3 regions of the Gottfriedia sp. NPDC057991 genome follow, and region 1 is predicted to be linked to each of the others. Evidence: riboswitches for the same ligand, from Rfam matches in the RefSeq annotation. Region 1 holds a riboswitch; each other region holds the start of a gene.
The links. Region 1 has a riboswitch for cobalamin ahead of ACFVR2_RS04680 (ABC transporter substrate-binding protein). Riboswitches for the same ligand answer to the same signal wherever they lie in the genome.
Positions count from the first base shown of each region.

Region 1 (7,568 bases):
TTATTTATTTTTTATCAGTTCGAAATACGATTGAACCTCGTTCGTATTCAACATCCTTAATATTTAAACGTGTGTTGATTACCCTTGCAAGTGCAAAGAAGTAATCAGATAATCGATTCAAATATAAAAATACAGGAAGATGAATGTTTTCTTGCTTCATTAATGTTACGACCGTTCTTTCTGCACGTCTCGTTACCGCTCTTGCTTGATGAATGATTGCAGCAGGTTTTGACCCACCAGGTAAAATAAAACGCTGTAATGGGGGAGTTGCTTCCATATATTCATCAATTAATGTTTCAAGCTCTTCAACCATTTTCTCTGTCGTTTTAAAAGGGATGCTATCTTTTACTACTGCCAAATCTCCACCACAGTCAAATAGTTCATGTTGGATCTTTTGAAGTGCATTGTAAATATCTCTCGTATCCTCTTGATCTAAATATGTCATTGCGTACCCAACGATTGTATTTACTTCGTCAATTGTACCGTATGACTCTACTCTTAAATCATCTTTATCTACTCGTTTACCTACTAAACTAGTCTGACCTTTATCCCCAGTTTTTGTATAAATTTTCATGAAAAACCTCTCCTTTTTTCAATTTTAATTTACAATACATTACTTTTATAAATAATGACCTTTTTATTTGTTTCGGGATTATCTAAAATTTGAAAAGATGTGTCATATAAACCTTTTAATAAATTTTCACTCAAAACTGAGTCTGTTTTTCCTTCGATATAAATTTTCCCGTCCTTTAATCCTAATAATCGATCACAGTAAAGACTTGCTAAATTTAGGTCATGAAAAACAGTTACAATTGTTTTATTCTCTTCTTTTTGTAATTCCTTTAAAACGTCTAAAATTTTAATTGTGTGCATTAAATCTAAATGGTTACTTGGTTCGTCTAAAAAAATATATGGTGTTTCCTGAGCGAAGCATTGAGCAAGGAAGACTCTTTGACGCTCACCACCACTAATTTCATTAATGAAACTTTTTTCCATCTTCTTAGTACCAGTCATCATCATTGCATTATTGACCGCAGTTTCATCGATTGTGGACCAGCTAGGAAAAAAGGAAGACGAATGAGCAAGACGTCCAAGTTTAACTGTTTCTTTTACCTCATAAGAATATGTATAGGAATTTTGTTGTGATAAAACAGCAATCTTTTTTGCTATTTGTTTATTTGACATACTAGAAACTAATTCTCCATCCAACATTACATTTCCTTTAGACGGCTTAAAAAGTCCACAAAGAATATTTAAAAACGTTGACTTGCCACTCCCATTTGGACCGATAATTCCTAGCCATTCTCCTTGATTAATAGAATAAGACAGTTCATCCAAATCAGTATGAATTCCATCATAAGAATATGAGATATCTTGACATTTGATCATACTTTTCCCCTATTTCTTTTCAAAGATAGTAATATAAAAGCAAATATTGGAGCACCAATTAGTGAAGTAATTACCCCTATTGGTAACTCTCTTGGGGCTAAAACAACTCTCGATAATATGTCAGACCCGATTAAAAAAATTGCTCCATTGATCATCGATAAAGGAAGTAATTTTTTATGTAATGGCCCTACAAGTATTCTAGTATAATGCGGAACAACTAAGCCTACAAATCCAATTGTTCCAGAAACGGCTACTGCTGCACCAGATAAAATACTTCCTGTTAACAAAATTAAATAAGTAGATTTTTTCACATCAATTCCGATATGTTTTGCATTTGTGCTACCAAATGTCATCGCATCTAACTGCCTATTTTGACTAAATAATATTAAGAAAGAAATGATTAAAAACGGTAATAAACTTAGAGAGTACTGAATGCCTCTCCCACCAATATTACCCATTAACCATCCAATTACTGCACGTAATTCATTATTTGAAAAAGTTATAAATAATGACAACAATGCAGAACAAAATGAACTTATGATAATTCCACCTAAAATAATTGTCTCTACATTAAGTGATCGATCCAGTTTTCTAACAAATAGTAATAATAAAATAAGTGTACCAAATCCAAATAAGATACTAACTACTGGTAATGTAAAATAAGTAACAAAAGGTAAGCTTATTTGAAAAAACAATACAAACACTGCACCTACAGAGGCGCCTGAAGAAACACCTAATGTAAAAGGATCAGCTAAAGGATTTTTAAGTATTCCTTGAAACGCAACACCTGCCAATGAAAGGCATGCACCGACTAATCCAGCTAACATAATCCTTGGCACTCGTATATTCATGACAATTGTTTGAATATCAGCTGGAACATAATCTGTTTTAAATAGAGCATCTGAAAAGCTAGAAATAATAGAAGAAAAGGGAATCGATGTAGACCCTATCGAAACCCCTAAAATAAATAAAAAAATTAATAAGATAATTGGAATGAAAAAGATTAAATATGTATTATTTATAAAGCTCTGGGTAAACCGCCTTTGCAATTGCTTCGACTCCCTCTGCAAGTCTTGGACCAGGTCTAGATGTTGTATCTGAATTAACATCATATACACGGTGATTTTTAATTGCGTTTACTGTTTGCCAGTTTTTCCTAGCCATTACAGTTTTTTCTAAATTTGGAACATAATATCCATAAGTTGTTAAAATCACATCAGGATTCGCTTTAATTGCTGATTCCTCACTATACTTTACCCAACCTTTTTCACTTTCAGCTACGTTTTTAGCATTAACAATCGAAAGCATTTCATCTAAGAAAGTACCTTTACCTGCTGTATATATTTCTGGCGGACCTGATATTTCAAGCCAAACCTTTGGATTTGTAGTTGCTTTAGCTGTTTTTTTGCTAATTTCATCTAATTTTGTTTTCATACCAGTTACAACTTTTTTCGATTGCTCGGTTTTTCCAGTTATTTCTCCAACTTGTTGAATTGTATCATACACATCATTAATAGTTGCAGCATTTTTTACGACAAAAACATTAATCCCAGCTTGTTTTATCTGTTCTAAACCGTCAGCAGAAATACCTAAACTAGATTCATGTGCTAAAACTAAATCAGGTTTCAATGAAATAATTTTTTCAACATTATATGTCATATCGGCATTACTTCCGCCAACTTTATCAATTGATTTTACTTCTTTTGGATAATTGTCAAAATCTGTTACCCCTACTACATCCTTGCCATCACCAATAGAAAACAAGATTTCAGTATTACTTGGAATAAGTGATACTATTCTTTTAGGTGCCTCTTTAAAACTAATTTCTTTGTTCGTAGCATCTTTAACCGTCATTGGAAAAGTTGCTTGTTCTGTTTTACTTACATTCGATTTTTTTTGTGTCGTATCATTATTACAACCAAATAATCCTAAACACAATAACATAATAATAAAACTTGATAAAAACTTCTTCATTTAAATCCTCCTAAATAATTGAAATGCATAAAAAAAACCCCATCCATTTTGAACGGGGCTGAAACAACATATAAATACAAGAAGTCTTGCAACTGCTGCTTCAAATCCTTACTCCCCGAAGAATTGAACAAGGATGAATTTAGCAGGTCTACTGACTTTGTTTCAACCTACTCCGACCTTCCCATTCTTTCGAACAGTGGCTATTCGTTTCGTCCACATTACAGTTGCGGGGACAGTTCTGGATTATACCAGATTCCCTTTTAAGCAATACTTGCACTAAACTCATCAATATTTCATTAATTCAATCGTAAGATAAATTGGGTAAGAATTCAATTATTTTATTTATAAGTTTATGATTTTACTAACATTTTATCTGTTTTTTGTGTGTTTTGTAGAAATTTCTTCTCTAAATAGATGGGAAATATGTTTTATATGAAACAAGATTACTCTACATCTTTTTCGTTCATTCGTAAATTATGCGGTATTTTAACTTTAAATGTCGTTCCCTGTCCTACTTCACTATAGACCTGGATAGATCCACCATGTGCTGTAACAATATTTTTAACGATGGATAATCCTAAACCGGTTCCACTTCTACCTCTTGTACGAGCTTTATCTGCCTTATAAAAACGTTCAAAAACAAATGGTAAATCTTCATTTGAAATCCCTGCACCTGAATCAATAAAATTAAATGTAGTTGATCTTTCATTTTGATTTACTGAAACAATTATTCTTCCATTTTCATTCGTATGTCTTATTGCATTATCAATTAAATTTGTAAAAACCTGTTCCATTCGATCCTCATCTATGTAGATATTCAAATGCGAAACATTGTCGATTTCACCAAATAGCTTAATATTTTTATCCTTTGCTAGACCTTTAAACTTACGTAAAATTCGATCCACAAATTGTACTAGAGGAACGAACTCTCTATTTAATTCAGTAAAACCGTTCTCCATTCTTGCTAAATCTAACAGATCATTTACTAAACGCCCCATTCTAAGAGACTCATCATAAATGATTTGTGACAATTCTTGCATTTCTTCTTTGGATTCTGCTACCCCATCAACAATCGCTTCGCTATAACCTTGTAATAAAGAAATAGGCGTACGTAGTTCATGAGAAACATGCGCTATAAAATCTTTTCGCATTTTTTCTAAACGTCTTTGTTCTGTAACATCCCGAATCACCGCTACAACGCCTCTTATATTTGTTTGATTATAAAGGGGCGACATTAAAACTTGCCAATTGCCTTGATCGAAATGTAATTCAATAAATTGCTTTTTCTCACTTTCGACTACTAATACAAATAAATCTAATAATTCCTTCGTTAAAACTAGTGAAGTGGGTTCTTCATACTGATCATCATTAAGCATTTTCAAAAAGCGTTCAGCTGGTGGATTTGATGTCACGATTTGACCTTCTTTATCAATCGAAATTACACCATCTACCATACTTGTAATAATGTTAGAAACTTTCTCCTTCTCTTGCTTTAATGCATTCATATTAAAATTTAATTGTTTACTCATCTTGTTAAATGAATACGCAAGCTCTCCAATTTCATCACTTGAATGGATCGGTACTTTCACATTAAAATTTCCTGAAGTCATACTACTTACAACTTCTTTCATTTTTCTAAGAGGTGCTGTAATTTTAGAAGAAAGAAAGAATGAGAAAAATGTTGTTAATACGATTCCGATTGATGCTGCGAGCAAAACAAAATTAGTCGTTTGATGAATCATCACTTTTACAGGTTGTAATGTTTGGTATATAAATACAGCTCCATTATTTGTGGTTGTATGTAATGGAACACCCACTACTAATTTTTCTCTCTCACTATTTTCACCATAAACAAGTCTTTTACTGACCTCTTTATGATCAGTTAACGTTTTATTTAAGATTTCATCATTTTTTATTTCTTTAAAAGGTAGATCCTGTATTCCATAAGTATTATTTGAATACCATGGCTCTTGATCGTCAATAGAAATGATTACTCTTGAATATCGACTAACAATATTATTTGACAAATACTCAATATTTGAGAGTGGTTGACCATTATCTATTAATTGTGCAATTTTCGTTGCATCATCTTTCATATTTTGTACTTGAAGGTCAATGTAAAATTTTTCAAAAAAACCTATTAAGACAAAGGTCAAAAATGATAATACAAGAGAGACTAGTAAGATAATTGTCAGCCAAAGCTTTCCAACTAAACTTCTTACGATCATTACTCCTGACCTACTTCAAATTTATAACCTACACCCCAAACGGTGACAATCATTTTCGCAGCATCCTCAGAGCTTTTACTTAGTTTTTCACGCAGTCGTTTTACATGTGTGTCTACGGTACGTAAATCTCCGAAAAAATCATATTGCCAAACTGATTTTAATAATGTTTCACGATCAAATACTTTGTCAGGAGCCTTAGCTAAAAACAACAGTAGTTCGTATTCTTTTGGTGTTAAACTGATCTCTTCCCCTTCAACAATTACTTTATGAGCGTCATTATCAATCGTTAGATGCGGAAACACAACGATATCCTTTGCTGAAGAATTGTCTGAAGTAAATACTGGTACAGGTGAAGAACGTCTTAATAGAGCTTTAACTCGAAGAACTACTTCACGCGGACTAAATGGCTTAACGATATAATCATCGGTACCTACTTCAAAACCTTGAACTCGGTTTGTTTCTTCACCTTTTGCCGTTAACATAATCACTGGCGTTGTTTTTGTTTTTCGTAATTCCCTACAAACTTCAATTCCATCAATTTTAGGCATCATCAAATCTAGTACGATTAAGGAATATTCATTCTTCAATGCTAAATTTAAAGCATCCTCACCATTCTCAGCTTCGTCAATACTATAACCATCACGTTCCAAATACATTTTTAATAATCGTCTAATACGATCTTCATCATCTGCTATTAATATTTTTATATTTTGATCCATAATTTCGACCCCCTCTTCATAATTTTACATAATAAAAATTGGATATTCTAGTATAATTTGTGAACATTTTTACATAATTCTTAGAATTTATTATTTCCATAAAATAGTGAAAAAAAACTAGGAAGCAAGAGTCCGATTTCTAGGAAACCAAATTTAAGTAAATGTGGACAGAAATAAAAATTAGAAAAAAAAAAGCCCTGTAAAGGTTTATTCCTTTACAAGGCTAATTATTAATTACGCATATGAGTGTAAACCAGCAATGATTAAGTTAACTGCAATTAAGTTAAACATAATAATTGCAAATCCTAGTACGGCTAACCAAGCAGAATTTTCACCTTGCCAATTTCGTTTGAAACGAAGATGTAAAAACACTGCATAGAATAACCATGTTATTAATGCCCAATCTTCTTTTGGATCCCAGCTCCAGAACTTTGTCCAAGCAATTTGAGCCCAAATCATCGCAAAGATTAGTCCACCAAGTGTAAATACCGGAAAACCAATTGCTACAGCACGGTATCCGATTTCGTCTAATAATTCACTATCGACTTTTTGTACAAATGGTTGTAAAAATGCGCCAATTCTTTTTCTTATAATTAAACGAATGATTGCATATAATGCTGCTCCAGCAAAAACTGACCAAATTACAGTGTTCAATTTTTTAGCATTAACCATTGCTGGCATTTCTGCAAGGGCTTCAAATTTATCTTTTGTTGTCAATTCGCCTTTATGTGGACCAACAATTGATGGAAGATTATAGACCATTTCTTCTTGTAATTTATCTTTATTAATCCAATTATATTTTGCTTCGTATCCAGATGCATTAAATGCTGTAGAAATAATAACGAAACCAACAACAGTTACTAAGAAATATAAAACTGCTTCTAGCCAAAAAGTTTTCTTTGTTGATACTTTTTGATCGATATTTTTAATTAAATAAATTAGTCCTGTAATAAAGCTAATCGCTAAAATAGCTTCCCCTAAAGCTGCTGTTGTTACATGGATATGTAACCAATAGCTTTTTAAAGATGGAACTAATGGTTTGATTTCATGTGGAAATACTGATGCATAAGCAATGATGATTATTGACAACGGTAATGCGAATAAACCAATTATATTTAAGCGATACATAAAATAAATCATAATAAACGCAAAAATTAACATCATTCCAAAGAAAGTAATAAATTCAAATAGATTACTTACAGGTGCATGTCCAGCAGCAATCCATCTTAAAATAAAATAAGTAATTTGCGATAAGAAT
Region 1 covers NZ_JBHVQN010000001.1:917,431-924,998, reverse strand. The annotation lists gene ACFVR2_RS04695 (cob(I)yrinic acid a,c-diamide adenosyltransferase) at 5-574, opposite strand; gene ACFVR2_RS04690 (ABC transporter ATP-binding protein) at 604-1,389, opposite strand; gene ACFVR2_RS04685 (FecCD family ABC transporter permease) at 1,386-2,438, opposite strand; gene ACFVR2_RS04680 (ABC transporter substrate-binding protein) at 2,404-3,363, opposite strand; cobalamin riboswitch at 3,488-3,659, opposite strand; gene ACFVR2_RS04675 (ATP-binding protein) at 3,807-5,591, opposite strand; gene ACFVR2_RS04670 (response regulator transcription factor) at 5,591-6,310, opposite strand; gene ccsB (c-type cytochrome biogenesis protein CcsB) at 6,545-7,568, opposite strand, start outside.

Region 2 (7,568 bases), on a different contig from region 1:
GTACCTTTATTTGCAGTTTCGAGTAAGCCGATTTTTCCATTTTTTAAGGCTCCTGTGAATGCACCAGTAGCATAACCGAATAGCTCAGATTCCAATAAATCTTCTGGGATTGCAGCACAATTAATGGCAAGAAAAGGACCGTTTTTCCGGTTACTTAAATCATGAATATATTTAGCAAGTACACCTTTTCCGGTGCCAGATTCACCTTGAATTAAAATATTTGTATCAACAGGGGCAATCTTTTTACAAAATTCAATGATATTGGTCATTTCCTCATCAATTGTTAAAAATCCATGCGAATCAAATTGTTCTTTCAAATTTGGCATTTCATGAGTGTTATTATGAATAATAGAAATATAATTTTTTTCGCGAGATGTAATGAAAATGAAATCCAATTTTTTATTAATAGGATTGAAAATCGGAATGGCAGTTGTGACTAATTCTTTACCTGTATGTGTGGTTTGATTAATTGTAACTGTATTATTTTTCTCTAAAACAATTGGAATAATTGAAGGGGTCCAATATCCTTTTTCCAAAAAAATTTCATTATGTTTTCCTATAATCTCGTTTTGTCGTAAACCGTAATGTTGTTCACACATTTTATTAACATAAATGATTTCAAGATTTCGGTTTAAAATATAAATTTCATCAGAAGAATAATTTAAAATGTTTAACAACACTTCTTTATCGAATTCTAGTATTTCTGAAAGATTAGAATAACTGTTCATAATGTATGCTCCTTTTTAAGCGCTTACAATAAGAGGCTAATATTTTACTATTTTATAAAACGAGTTTAACATAAGTCTATGAATTATTAACAGAATTTTGTAAAAAATCAACCGATTGAGAGGTAAGGAGGAAATAGAATGAAATATTTTGCAATTTTTTTAACTATCTTTGCTTTCATAGGATCATTAACTATTGTGAATCGGGTGGAGCCTTACATATTAGGATTACCGTTTATTGTATTTTGGTCAGCGAGTTGGTTAGTCATTACATCTGTCTGCCTTTTTATTAGTAATGCAATTTTAGAGAAGCAGGAGGAAAATCAATGAGCATTCTATTAATTGGAATTACGTTTCTGTTAGCACTTTTTTTAGGTATACGTGCCCAAAGAGGAAGAGAAATGAATTTGGAATCATGGGTAGTGGGAGATCGAAATTTTGGTAGTATTATTATGTTTGTCCTAATGGCTGGTGAAATGTTTACAACTTTTATATTCCTAGGTGCTAGTAGTGCCTCCTATTCAATGGGGGGACCAGTAATCTATATTTTCTGTGCTGTTACTTATATTATTCCATTTTGGATTTTACCTCATATTTGGCGTTATGCGAAAAAACATAATTTATTAACTCAACCAGATTTCTTTGTTAAAAAATATAATAGTAAATCTTTAGGACTGATCGTTGCAATAGTTGGAGTAGTTTCCATTATTCCATATATGGTACTTCAACTAAATGGTATAAAAATTATTGTATCTGAAGCTTCATACGGCGCTATTTCTCCAAATTTAGCAGTATGGATTGGTGTAATTGTTGTGACAATCTTTGTTTATATCTCAGGAATTCATGGTTCAGCATTCACTGCTATATTAAAAGATATTTTGATGCTCATAACGATTTTGTTTTTAGGGATCTATTTACCTTTCCATTATTACGGTGGTGTAGAACCGATGTTTAGAACGTTAGATGCTGCTAAGCCTGGTTTCCTATTACTACCTAAGGCTGGCTATAGTATTTCTTGGTATGTGTCAGTTTGTTTAATTATTGCGCTCGGTCAATATATGTGGCCACATGTTTTCGGTGCGAGTTTATCATCAAAAGATTCAAAAACATTACGTAAAAATGCAGCACTAATACCTCTTTATCAAATTCTGATGGTTTTTATTCTTTTTATTGGCTTTACTGCACTTTTACAAATGCCACATATTCCAGGAGGACGAACTGATTTAGTTTTATTCGAAATTGCTAAAGCGACACTTCCACCTTGGTTTATTGGTGTAATTGGTTCAGCTGGTCTACTTGCAGCGTTAGTTCCTAGTTCGTTGTTATTATTAACGGCTTCAACATTACTTTCTAAAAATATTTATAAAGTAATAAAACCTGATACAAGTGAAGCGAAATTAGCGGGACTTACAAGAATCTTAGTTCCGATCATAGCTTTAATAGCATTAGTCTTTACGTTCTATGGTGGTAAGACAATGCTTTCTCTTTTATTGATGGCATATAGTTTTGTCTTACAATTGTTCCCTGCATTAATTGTTACGTTTTTAAAACGTAATCCGGTCACAAAAATTGGAGCAGTAGCAGGGATACTATCTGGACTTACTACAGTTGCATACGTAACAATAAAAAATACAACATTTGGGACATTATTCCCTCATGCACCGCAATTTTTGAAAGATTTTGATTCAGGTTTTATTGCATTCACGATTAATATTGTCTTTATGTTTGGTGTTAGTGGAATTACTTATTTAGTAAAAATAAGACCAAGAGTAGGTCAAGAAGCTATAAAGGAACAATGGTGAGATAGATGAAAATTGTATGTATTGGTGATAGTCTTACAGAAGGTTTAGGAGTATCAAAAGTTGTCGCATGGCCGAATATTCTTCAAAGCGAATTATCAGTTGAAATTATTAATAAAGGAATTTCAGGTGATACAAGTACTGGAATGTTGTCACGATTTTACCATGATGTCGTATTAAACAATCCATCACATGTTATTATTTGTGCAGGTGGAAATGATTTGTGGTGGGAAGTTGAAATAAAATATATACTTTCAAATATTTATTCGATGGTAAAACAAGCAATTCACAATGGAATTCAACCTATTGTAGCAATCCATCCACCAATTCACATAGATCTTATCAATCATGAAGAAGTATGGGAACCGATTTCTGGTTTTGAAACATTCGTGTTGAAGGCACAAGAGTTAGCCAATCGAATCGAGCAAATGGTAAAAGTAAATCAATTTAAACTTATTGATTTTCGAATTCCATTTCAACATCATCAGAATCTAAAATCAAAGTTTTTTGAAGGCACTGATGGAGTACATCCAAACGAACTTGGACATAATGCTTTAGCAAAACAAGCATATCAAACGATTATACAGTTAAATAATGATTATTAATAAGGTTTCAAATGAACGGATAGCGAAATAAAGCTATCCGTTTATTTGAACCTACAAAATAATGTGCAAATTTGCGCAAACAACAATCTTTTTCTTAGCTGTTAATTCAAATTTTTTTTATTTTAACTAAAAAAAGGACTGTATTTTTTTGACAGTCGTTTTAGGTTCTAATATAAGTAGTGGTGTCTTTTTAATTAACTGTATCAATTGCTTTTAGTTCATAAACAATATAAGTATTCTTATTTCTCCATTCGATTTTCTGTATAACAGCTACTCCAAAAGGTTTTTCATCAGTCTTTCTCGAGACATTGATTGGTGTGTCAATAGGATATAAATGGTATCCGATTTGTTCTAGCGTGAATAGATTGTTTTCTTGTCTAACGGCGTGATCGTTCGTCACAATTAACCAATTAAATTCAAATGGCATACTCATATTTTGAAAACTCCTTAAATTGAATAGATAGAATATTTAATATAGATAAGAATAACCCTTGAAAATATCTTAATATATTTTTGTTCTAAACACAAAAAGGGGAGTGAATAAAATTTTATATGATAAGTAGGGACTCTCAATGAATAAGAAGCATAATAATCAAGTCCGTTTAAGCGGCGGACTTCAAAATGATGTATTTTATGATGAAGATTATCATAGGGTAGTTAGGCAGTCTAAATTAGGTAGAACAAAAGAAATGGTGTTACAGGAAATTGAATTTATAAATTTTTTACATATGCAAGGGGTAAATGTTCCTAGAGTAGATCGTAATTTAGGAGAAGTAGATGGAAGAGTCATAACTTATTTTGAGTATATTGATGGCGAACAAATTGATGTTACAAACCCTAACCTTTGGAATATACATCTCTTTGAACAATGGGGTAAAAAATTGGGGAAGATGCATTCTTTAGCTAAGCGTTATAAATTAAATATGGTTCATCGTCCTGTCTGGTCACTTGATAACTTTGATGTTTTTGGAATTAGAGATCAGTTAGTTCCTAATATGAAAGTGATTTATGATAAACACATGAAAAAGCTCTCAGAATTTAGTGTGACAACCGATACATTTGGAATTATTCATAATGATTTTCATCAAGGGAATATAATTTTAGTCGGTAATACTCTCTTTACGATCGATTTTGATGATTGTGCATTTAATTGGTTCGCACAGGATATTGCTACAGCTTTTTATCATGCGTATTGGCAACAGAACTCTTTTAATAAAATAAGTGAACAGTTTATTGAGACTTTTATAGTGAACTTCTTTAAAGGCTATAAACTAGAAAACTTACTTCATAATGACATAGTAAAACAAATCCCGATTTTTCTTAAATTGAGAGAAATATTTTTGCACCATTTATTTGTCCAAAAATGGGAAATGAATCGATTAGAGGAGTGGCAAAAATATACACTTATTGATTTAGAAAATAAGATTAAAAATGATGTGCCATATGCAGATATGAAAGATTTTTCGATTTATCAATAATGGAAGCCATAGGATAGCTCTAGTTATAATAACCTAGCTATCCTTTTAATTTTTTTAAACTTTTACATATACTCAAAAACGTATGGTCATTGATTCGCTAATTCGACTATATACTAAAACAAACAGTATTTTTTGTAGTTGCTTTATTGGAAGGGGCTGATGTTTATGCGAAGAAATAAGAATGCGGCTCTTATTGTAATTTTATGGTTATGCATGGTGCTTTTTATAGTTGTAAATGCAATACGTCATATTCGAGTATATATGGTTTACAGTTCAGGCTTAATGCCTTTTATTGTTTGTGGAATGATTATTTTTGCGATTATTATCCTTTATGTAAGAGGGTCGAAGCAGCGGAGATAGAAATAATGATCTAAAATTACTCCTGTGATGAGTAGACTTTTAATATGTAACCATTAAATAGAAGAGAATAAAAAGGTTCACTTTTAATGAGGATAAAGTCACTTGTTTCAATTTAAGATTAAAGTAAGCTTAATTATGGATTTATTTTTTTATAGAAAAAAGATTATAGAATATTAGAAAAATTAAAAATAACTTTGTACAGATGTATACTATTTGTTAAAATGAAAAAGTATATGGTTGCAGTTTGCATTAATAGGGAATTTGGTGAAATACCAAAACAGCTCACATCTACTGTAAAAAGCTACGAAACATTCGAGTGCAACCCGCACTTTAATCACTGGGAAACTGGGAAGATGAATGGAGTAGGCTTGAAGCTTTAAGTCAGGAGACCTGCCATTTGCTTATACAAGTCTTTCGGTGAGGGAAGTTTTGTTATCAGAAAAATTCCGTTCTTATGCTAAAAGATGTATAAGAGCGCTGCGACGCGCGTTTTTTAGTATGCTGTTGGAGCAGTTAAATTTTTGGATAACTATGAGTCTTGCCAATTAGGCAAGGCTCTTTTTTTTGTTGGCAATATAGATTTTTTGTCACTAAAAACACCGGAAAATTCGCAGTGAAAAGGGAGGGAGAATGGCAGTTTCTAAGATTGATCGTTTTTAATATTGAGTGAAAAGAAAGGATTATTTAGATGAAAAAAATAGTAGGGTTATTACTAGCAATTTTTTTAGTTTTTTCAATAACAATTCCAACGAAGTCCGTTTCTGTACACGCTGATAGTCCGATTGGCTATGTGACGATGTCAGTTGAAGCAAATACTTTAGGTGCTGGTTTAATCCGTCAGCCAGTTAAAGTTCCTTTTTATGAGGGAGAAAATTATGCAAAGGTTATTGACCGATTTTTAAATGGGACAAGTAATTATGATAGGTATGGATCATTGAATTCTGGATTTTATTTGTCCAAAGTTAAACTGGAAAATGGGAATATTGATGTTAATATTCCTACAGTTATAAAAAATGCGATGAACTTAAATAATGAAGAAATTATTGCTAATGGAGTTCAAAAGGCAGGATATTTAGGAGAATTTGACTATTTTAATATGTCCGGCTGGATGTACTCAGTCAATAATGAGTTTCCGAACGTTGGGGCTTCCGATAAGTTGCCGAAAGATGGGGATGTTTGTAGATGGCAATTTACACTTTATGGATACGGCTCAGATTTAGGACAAGACAATTCAAGCTTTGGTGGAGATAAAGCTCTTTACACAGCTGCAAATAAAGATTCTTTATTAAAAAAAGTTGCTGAAGTAAATTCTTCACCTGATAAAGAAGCTTTGTTGGCGAAGTCATCTATTCGAACTGCTTATGATCATGCAAATACAACACTTAGTAATTTAACGGTTGATCAAACAACTGTTAATAACGCGTTAACTACTTTAAATGATGCTTTAAACAATGTTGATATAAGTACACAATTAAATGATTCCTTAGGCTATATATTGAATAAAGTACCTAATCCTAGTTTTGGAACAGGTTCAGGTGAATGGTCAGTTCTGTCACTAGCGAGAGGTAATTATAATGTACCTGATCAATATTTTGTTAATTACTATAATCGAGTTGTCGATACAGTAAAGTCAGCAAACGGCGTTTTGTCCACATCAAAGAATACAGAATACGCTAGGTTAACACTAGCACTTAGTGCACTAGGTAAAGATTCTACTGATGTAGGTGGTTACAATTTACTAACACCACTTGCAGATTATGATAAGACAGTCAGCCAAGGGATTAACGGTGGTATATTTGCCTTAATTGCACTTGATACAAATAATTATCAGATCCCTACTATTACAGATTCTGCAAAACAAGCAACAAGAGAAAAATATATTAATTATCTATTAAGTAAAGAAGTAAAAAAGGGAACTGACCAAGCAGGAGGGTTTGCATTATTTGGCACAACACCAGATCCCGACATTACATCAATGGCATTACAGGCATTGGCTCCATATCAATCTATGCCAGATGTAAACGCAGCAATTAATCGTGCATTAACAGCGATTTCAACTATTCAAAAAGCAGATGGAGGATTTACTGCATTCGGTTCGACTTCTAGCGAAAGTATTTCACAAGTTATCGTAGCTTTAACAGCAGTAGGGGTAAATCCAGCAACTGACAGTCGATTTGTAAAACCAAATGGAAACTTAGTGACTGCTCTACTTAGATTTTATGTAAATGGTGGAGGATTCAAGCATGTTTTAACTGGAAATGCGGATGGAATGGCTACTGATCAAGCAACATACGCTCTTGTATCTTATGACAGGTTTCTAAAAGGAGAAAATAGTCTTTATAAAATGACGGATGCTCCAGTAACTTTGGTAGCAAATCAAATTAATGCATTGCCTACAACAATTACAATTTCAAACGAATCTGATATTGTGACAGCTCGTACGACTTATGATGGATTATCAGCAGCACAAAAGGGATTAGTGTCATCAACTGTATTAGATAAATTAGTTGCAGCGGAATCAGTAATTAATAGATTAAAAGACGAAGCTAAACTAATCGATTCAGTAATAAACAAAATAAATGAGTTACCGACAACAATTAC
Region 2 covers NZ_JBHVQN010000005.1:110,718-118,285, reverse strand. The annotation lists gene ACFVR2_RS17215 (sigma-54 interaction domain-containing protein) at 1-728, opposite strand, end outside; gene ACFVR2_RS17210 (DUF3311 domain-containing protein) at 867-1,055, shown strand; gene ACFVR2_RS17205 (sodium:solute symporter family protein) at 1,052-2,527, shown strand; gene ACFVR2_RS17200 (GDSL-type esterase/lipase family protein) at 2,533-3,129, shown strand; gene ACFVR2_RS17195 (DUF2584 family protein) at 3,320-3,562, opposite strand; gene ACFVR2_RS17190 (phosphotransferase enzyme family protein) at 3,702-4,607, shown strand; gene ACFVR2_RS17185 (hypothetical protein) at 4,773-4,967, shown strand; cobalamin riboswitch at 5,185-5,379, shown strand; partial or broken gene ACFVR2_RS17180 (DUF4430 domain-containing protein) at 5,656-7,568, shown strand, end outside.
Region 2: it holds a riboswitch for cobalamin, as region 1 does, so the genes downstream of both, ACFVR2_RS17180 (DUF4430 domain-containing protein) here and ACFVR2_RS04680 (ABC transporter substrate-binding protein) in region 1, are expected to answer to the same signal.

Region 3 (7,568 bases), on a different contig from region 1:
ACGTTCGGTGTATTTTGCACAAAACTCTACATCATGTGACACCATCAAAATCGTTACGCCTGTTTTAGTTAGTTGGTTTAAAATTGTAGCCAACTTTTCTTTAAAACAGTTGTCTAAGCCCTTGGTAGGCTCATCTAGTAATAGAATCTTAGGTTCTAATAATAATATTTTTGCTAGTGCTACGCGTTGTTGTTCTCCACCACTTAAATCAAAAGGGTGATTATTTAACAAATGCTCTATTTCAACTAAAGTAGAAACCTCTGAAATTTTCTTTTTTAATTCTTCTTCTCCTAATTTTCGGTCCTTTAAGATTGAAATTAAATCTAATTCTACAGTCTTTTTCACGAATAAGCTTTGTGGATTTTGTGGTAAGACACCTAAATTTTTGCGAAACAGTTCTTTATTATTGTATTTCGCAACGGGTTTACCATTTAGTAAAACTTTGCCACGATAAGGTATATTGATTCCTGCGATCACCGAAAGAGTCGTTGATTTTCCTGTTCCATTTCCACCCATTATGGCGTAAAATCTACCTCTCTCTATTTTAAGCGACAAACTTTTTAAAATATCAGTCCCGTTTTTTTCATATTTAAACCATACATCTTGCAATTCAATGATGTATTCATCACTTTTCCTTACACTCTTTTCATGATGAGTTTTTTCTTTTAATGTCCTATTGTTTAGTAATTGATCTAAAAAGTTTCTTCCGTCTCGAACTGTAACTGGACATTCATGATCATTTGGTAAGCTTGAATAAATTTGCATGGCACTTGGTAATGAGTTTATTAGATGGTTCTTTCCGCTTATTAAGCTCTCACAAACATTTACAGGAGAATCATGTATAATAACCTTGCCATTCTCCATAGCGATGACCTGATCGGCCATAGGAAATACTTCTTCTAAACGATGCTCGGTTAAAATAATCGTAACACCTAATTCATTATTTATTTTTTTTATTGCTTCCAAAAACTCAGCTGCAGCAATTGGATCTAATTGTGAGGTTGGCTCGTCAAGTATTAATACTTCAGGTTGCATTGCCATGACCGATGCTAAATTTAGCAGCTGCTTTTGACCACCCGATAGCTCACTTACATTTTTCATAAACCAATTTTGGATGCCAAAAAAGCTAGCCATCTCTGCTACTCTGAGTCGTATTGTTTGATTATCGATTCCTAGACTTTCTAATCCAAATGCTAATTCATGCCATACTTTATCAGTTACGATTTGATTATCGGGGTTTTGCGATACAAATCCTATTTTGCTCGCTACTGTTCGCAAATCGAGTGATTCAATTGGTTCATTCATAAAAAATATTTCACCAGAGCGATTTCCATGAGGCGTTATTATCGTTTTCAAATGTCGTAGTAATGTTGTTTTACCACAACCTGATTTTCCAATTATGACTGTAAAATCACCCCGGTTTATGTTAATCGAAACATCATCCAGCGCTTTATATTCTTTTTCTGGATAAGAAAAGGTTAGCTGTTTAATTTGATAGATTTCCATTTCATATCCTCCATAATGTTTAAGATCATTGGTGTGCATAAAAAAATCACGTATGCTAAATAAACAAAAATATTCAATACAGATAAAGGTTTTATTAAAATAGCAGGATAGTATTTAATAGAAGTAATTCCTTGATACGTTCCAATTAAAATAATTGTAGTACACGCAATAAAAACTGCTAATAAAATACGGTCTCTTTTTTCGAATTTAAAAATTGAGAATGCAGTACGACCTTTAAGCCCATAACCGCGAGATTTCATTGAGTCAGCTGTTTCGATTCCATTTTCTAATGCCCAAGTAATTAAAATTGATATGATATTAATACCATTCTTTATTCGATGATAAATATTACCGTTTGATGTAGATTTACCTATACATCTTTGTGCTTCAGTAATTTCTTTTATTCGCACTTTAAATCTAGGAACAAATCGTAATACCATCGAGAAAATTAATGATAAACTAGGCAGGATTCTTCCAAATAAATAGATAAATTTATCAGAAGTCATCACAGCGTTGTAGCAAGCAAACCAATTAATGACAGTAACAAGCATACATGCTACAGCAATACCATATAAAATCGATTCAAGTGTAATCGGATTCCCGTCATCAATATAATAAAGAATCGTCACACCTGCGTGACTAAACATTGGATTAATAATTGCCGCAATAACCATCGTTGGAAGCATCATAAAAAGATTAAATTTGACCGATTTGACACCGTTTAAATAAATTGAATAGATGACTGCCACTAATAGAGAAATGATTAATAGGGCCGGATGCAGAAAAAACATTGAAAAAATAATGACAGCTGTAAAATAAAACAAATTTATGAATGGATGGCACGATGAGAAAGCATCTTTCATTGATTCTCCACTCCTTCAACATACCCGCCTACATCACGTCCTAAATCACATGTATAAACCCACTCAATGACATCTCCATCTTTTAGTTCATAACGACTTGATCCGTAATTTGGAAACCAACCATTTACTTTGTACATCCAACCAGAAAGCTCACCGCAATCAAATTCATAAATATTATTTATTCCCTCGATATAAGCACTGTTGTATGCTGGATAAAATTCCATTTCCATTTGAATTTTGGATGCTCTCGTTTCTCGTTTCAATACATCTAGAACGCTTTCTCCCTGTGAAAATTCCACTGTCCTTTTTGCCATTATCACTCCATCTTTTGGCAAGACAGATAATTTATCTTGGTTAAATTTGTCCATATTATTTAAAATCGTATTGCAGAGGATAGAAATTGTAGCAGTTAATTTTTTTGCAGGAACAACGGTTGTATCTTCAGGTTCTACAGGCTTTGGTTTTTCCTTTGGTACTGGATCGGTTTGATATTTATCCTTTTTACCACTCGCTGGTTTTTTTGTAGTTACAACGTCTTTCTTTTGAGTCTCTTTCGGTGGAGCATTCGATTTCTTTTGTAATTTATCGGTACTATTTGATTTCTTTTCTTGAATTGGTGCTTTATTTACTTCCTTTTTTATTTCCTCTTTTTTAGGGCTTTCCTTTTGCTCTTGTTTGACTTCAGTATCTTGCTTTTTTTCAGGACTTTGTTTTTTTTCAGCACTTTGTTTGGCGTTATTCTCTTTTATTGTGCTAACAACTGATTGCGAAATTTCACCGTTTGGAGCTTGTTTCTTTCCCTCGGCGGAATCATCCTTTCCACACCCAATCAACAGTGTCGGCAAAAGAACTAGTAGTATGGAAACTAGCCACTTTTTCATCGCATTCTCCTCCTTTTAAGTATTGAAACGACCTCTATTAAACTAGTGGTCGTTTCAGCCTAAAATTTAACTATCGAGCTTGGCCGATAGATTATTATTTAACAGTTACAATCGTATTTGCACTTTTATTTCCAGCTCGATCTACTACATAGATTGTTAATTTCGTATTCTTTTTTTGTTTTGGAATTTTAATAGAGTAAGATCCAGACGATGATACCTTTGAAGTTCCTATCTTTTTAGAGCCTTGAAGTATATAAATCGTGCTATATCCTTCTGCTTTCCCAGTAACTATTGTTGTATTACTTGAAATACTCTTTACTGTCGGTTTAGCAGGTGCTTTTTTATCAATGTAAAATACGACAGTTCTTTTGTTTCCTTTTAAATCAGTTACTGTGATTGTATATTTAGCAGAAACTGAGTAAACTTTACCGGACGAATAAGGATAAGACTTTCCGTTAAGTGTATATGTTGCCTTTAAAATTCCAACATTATCGCTTATTTGGACGGTTTTATTTACTTTGTAATAAACATTATTTGTTACGCCTTTTATTGTTGGTAATGTTTTATCAGCCTTTATAACAGCAAGTCTTGCTTCAGCAGTAGTTAGTTTGGTAATACTTCCAACAAGTGCTTTTTGATTTGTGTCTAATGCGCTGTAGCTAATTCGCACTGCTTTAATCGCTGATTCACTTGTTAATCTTACAGATCCTGAGGCTGGTAAAGCTGCAATTTTATCTTTAACCGATTTTGCTGCATTTTTTAAGTTAGTAATCGTTTTTTCAGCTGTTACAAGTTTATTTAAAGCAGTAGAACTTACAAATCCTTTTTGTGCTACTGTTAATCCGTTATATGCTTTTCGAGCCGCTACAACTGCTGTTTCATTAGTAAGCTTTATTTGAGCAGGTAATGCGTTAATTTTTGTTTGCACTTCATTTGCCTTAGCTTGATTTTTTAATGTAATAATCGCATTTTCAGCTAAGACTAATTTGTTTAAAAGAGTAATTGATACTTTCTCTTTTTGAGTTTGTGTTAGTGCATTATATGCATTACGAGCTGAAACTACAGCAGCTTCATTTGCTAGAGTAATAGTAGTTGGTAGAGCGTTTATTTGGTTAATGACTGAATCTACTAATGTAGTCTCGTTTTTTAATGTTCTTATTACCTCTTCCGCATCTATTAATCGATCTTTTAGAGCTGATGCTATTAATTCTTTCTGAGCTAATACTAGTCCATCATAAGCCGCTCGAGCTGAAATAATCGCTGACTCATCTGAAAGTGTAATCGTAATTGGTAATGCATTAATTTGATTGGTGACAATCGTCACAGGAGCATCTGTCATTTTATAAAGACTATTCTCTCCCTTTAAAAATCTGTCATAAGATACAAGAGCGTAAGTCCCTTGATCTGTAGCCATTCCGTCTGCACTACCTTCTAAAACATGCTTGAATCCTCCACCGTCTACATAAAATCTAAGTAGTGCAGTTACTAAGTTTCCATTTTGTTTTACAAATCGACTGTCCGTTGCCGGATTTACACCTACTGCTGTTAAACCTACGATTACTTGTGCAATACTTTCGCTAGATGTAGAGCCCCAGGCAGTAAAGCCCCCATCTGAGTTTTGTAAATTTGAAATAGCCGTTAAAGCTCGATTAATTGCTCCGTCCACCTCGGGCATTGATTGGTATGGAGCCAACGCTTGCAATGCCATCGAAGTAATATCAGGATCAGGCGTTGTGCCATATAATGCAAATCCTCCAGCTTGATCAGTATCCTTTTTTACTTCTTTACTTAATAGATAGTTAATGTATTTTTCTCTTGTTGCTTGTTTTGTAGAATCCGCAATGATCGGAATCTTATATTGATTGGAATCAAATGCTATTAAGGCAAATATACCGCCATTAATCCCTTGACTAATTGTCTTGTTATAGTCAGCCAGGGGTATTAGCAAGTTGTAGCCACCTATATCAGTAGGGTCTTTCCCTAATGCACTAAGTGCCAGTATTAGCCTAGAATATTCCGTATTCTTTGCTGTAGACAACACACCGTTTGCTGACTTTACGGTATCGAGAATACGATTATAGTAATGAACAAAATATTGATTTGGCACATTATAATTACCTCTTGCTAGTGATAGTACTGACCATTCACCTGAAATTGTTCCAAAATTTGGCTCAGGAACTTTAGATACTATATAGCCTAAAGAATCGTTTATTTTGGTACTTATATCAACATTATTATTCGATTCATTTAGGTTCATTATTGAATTACTAGATTGTGTTTTGGCACTCTCGTATGTTGGTTTCCCTAAAACGATAGCATGTCCGCTTAAACTGTCTGCATGCACTGAATTAGCAGGAATAGAAACTGAAAAAGTAAAAATAATTGATAGTAATAGCCATGATATTTTTCTCATTTTTATACCATATCCTCTCTTCTTTTTCCAAAAAACTATTTTTATAGACTGCTCCTCTCTCCTTATCCTTAAGAAATTTCTAGTACTTTTTAGTGACGAAACTCTTTAGGCGAAGACATAGGAGTAGTTGCACTTATTCTTAGAACCTACTATTGGAAATTACATCGATTTCTCTTCTCCGCTGCCAATTATTATCTTCTAAATGTAAAAAAAGAGCCCTGCCTTATTGGCAAGACTCATAGTTATCCAAAAATTAAACTGCTCGGCAATATACATAAAGCCAGCACGTCGCAGCGTTCTTCTACTATAAGCATAAGAACTAAATTTTTCTGATAACAAAACTTCCCTCACTAAAAAGACTTGTATATGTAGAATGGCAGGTCTCCTGACTTAAGCTTCAAGCCTACTCCATTCATCTTCCCAGTTTCCCAGTGATTAGCGTGCTTATTGATCGCACCTTGAATGTTTCGTAGCTTTTACAGTAGATGTGAGCTGTTTTGGTTTTTCACCAAATTCCCTTTTAATGCAAATTGCAACCATTTACTACTTTTATTTTTCTATTAATATAGTGATTGTTTAAATTTAAAGTACCATCATTTCGAGGTCTTATAGATGTTATTTAACAGTTACTAGTGTAGCTGCACCCTTATTACCTGCGCGATCTACTACATAGATTGTTAGTTTCGTTCTTTTTTTCTGCTTTGGTATTTTAACAGAGTAAGTACCACTCGATGTTACATTTGCGTAACCAATTTTTTTTGAACCTTGATAAATATAAACCGTACTATTTGCTTCTGCTTTACCAGTAGCCTTTGTTGTACTACTCGTTATACTTTTTACTGTTGGTTTAATAGGTGGTTTATTATCAATATAAAAGACAATACTTCTTTTATTACCTTTTAAATCAGTCGCGATAATATTGTACTTACCAGATGCGGCGAATACTTTCCCTGAATAATAAGTGTATGGCTTACCATTATACGTTAGTTTTACATTTAACAGCCCAACATTATCACTTATTTGAATTGTTTTTTTCGTTCTATAATAATTATTATTCGAAATACCTTTTATGGTAGGCAATGTTTTATCTGCTTTTATTACCGCTAGTCTAGCTTCAGCTGAAGTAAGTCGAGCAATACTTCCTACTAGCGATTTTTGACTTGAGTCTAGAGAATTATAAGCTGTTCGTGCCGATTTTATCACTGATTCACTTGTCAATTTAATTTGAGATGTAGTTGGTAATGCAGCAATTTTAGCTTTCACAGCTTTTGCAGCATTTTTTAAATTCACAATTGTTTTTTCAGCTGATACAAGTTTGTTTAATACATTTGATATTACTAAATTCTTTTGAGCAGTTGTTAAACCGTTATACTCTTTACGAGCTGCTATTACTGCAGATTCGTTAACTAATTTAATTTGCGAAGGTAATGCATTGATTTTAGTTTGAACCGCATCTGCTTTTACTTGATCTTTTAATAATTTAATTTTATTTTCTGCTGCAATTAATTTATTTAAGACAGCTGTAGATACTTTTCCCTTTTGAACTTGTGTCAGCTCATCATATGCTTTACGAGCTGATACAACTGCTACTTCATTTGATAATGTAATTGTTGTCGGTAATGCGTTTATTTTGTTAATGACAGCGTCTACTATTGCAGCTTCGTTTTTTAACCTATTAATTTCTGATTCCGCTTCAACTAATTTATTTAATACAGTTTCTGTTACTTGCTCTTTTTGAGCTTGTGTTAATCCATCGTATGATTCACGCGCTGATGCTACAGCTGTTTCATCTGATAGAGTAATCGTTGTCGGTAATGCGTTTATTTTATTAATAACTAAATCAACTTTTCCTAATTCACCTTTTAGTCTATTAATTTCTGATTCCGCTGCAACTAATTTATTCAA
Region 3 covers NZ_JBHVQN010000005.1:102,381-109,948, forward strand. The annotation lists gene ACFVR2_RS17155 (ABC transporter ATP-binding protein) at 1-1,506, opposite strand, end outside; gene ACFVR2_RS17160 (energy-coupling factor transporter transmembrane component T) at 1,479-2,369, opposite strand; gene ACFVR2_RS17165 (DUF4430 domain-containing protein) at 2,366-3,250, opposite strand; gene ACFVR2_RS17170 (Ig-like domain-containing protein) at 3,345-5,663, opposite strand; cobalamin riboswitch at 6,022-6,219, opposite strand; partial or broken gene ACFVR2_RS17175 (Ig-like domain-containing protein) at 6,279-7,568, opposite strand, start outside.
Region 3: it holds a riboswitch for cobalamin, as region 1 does, so the genes downstream of both, ACFVR2_RS17170 (Ig-like domain-containing protein) here and ACFVR2_RS04680 (ABC transporter substrate-binding protein) in region 1, are expected to answer to the same signal.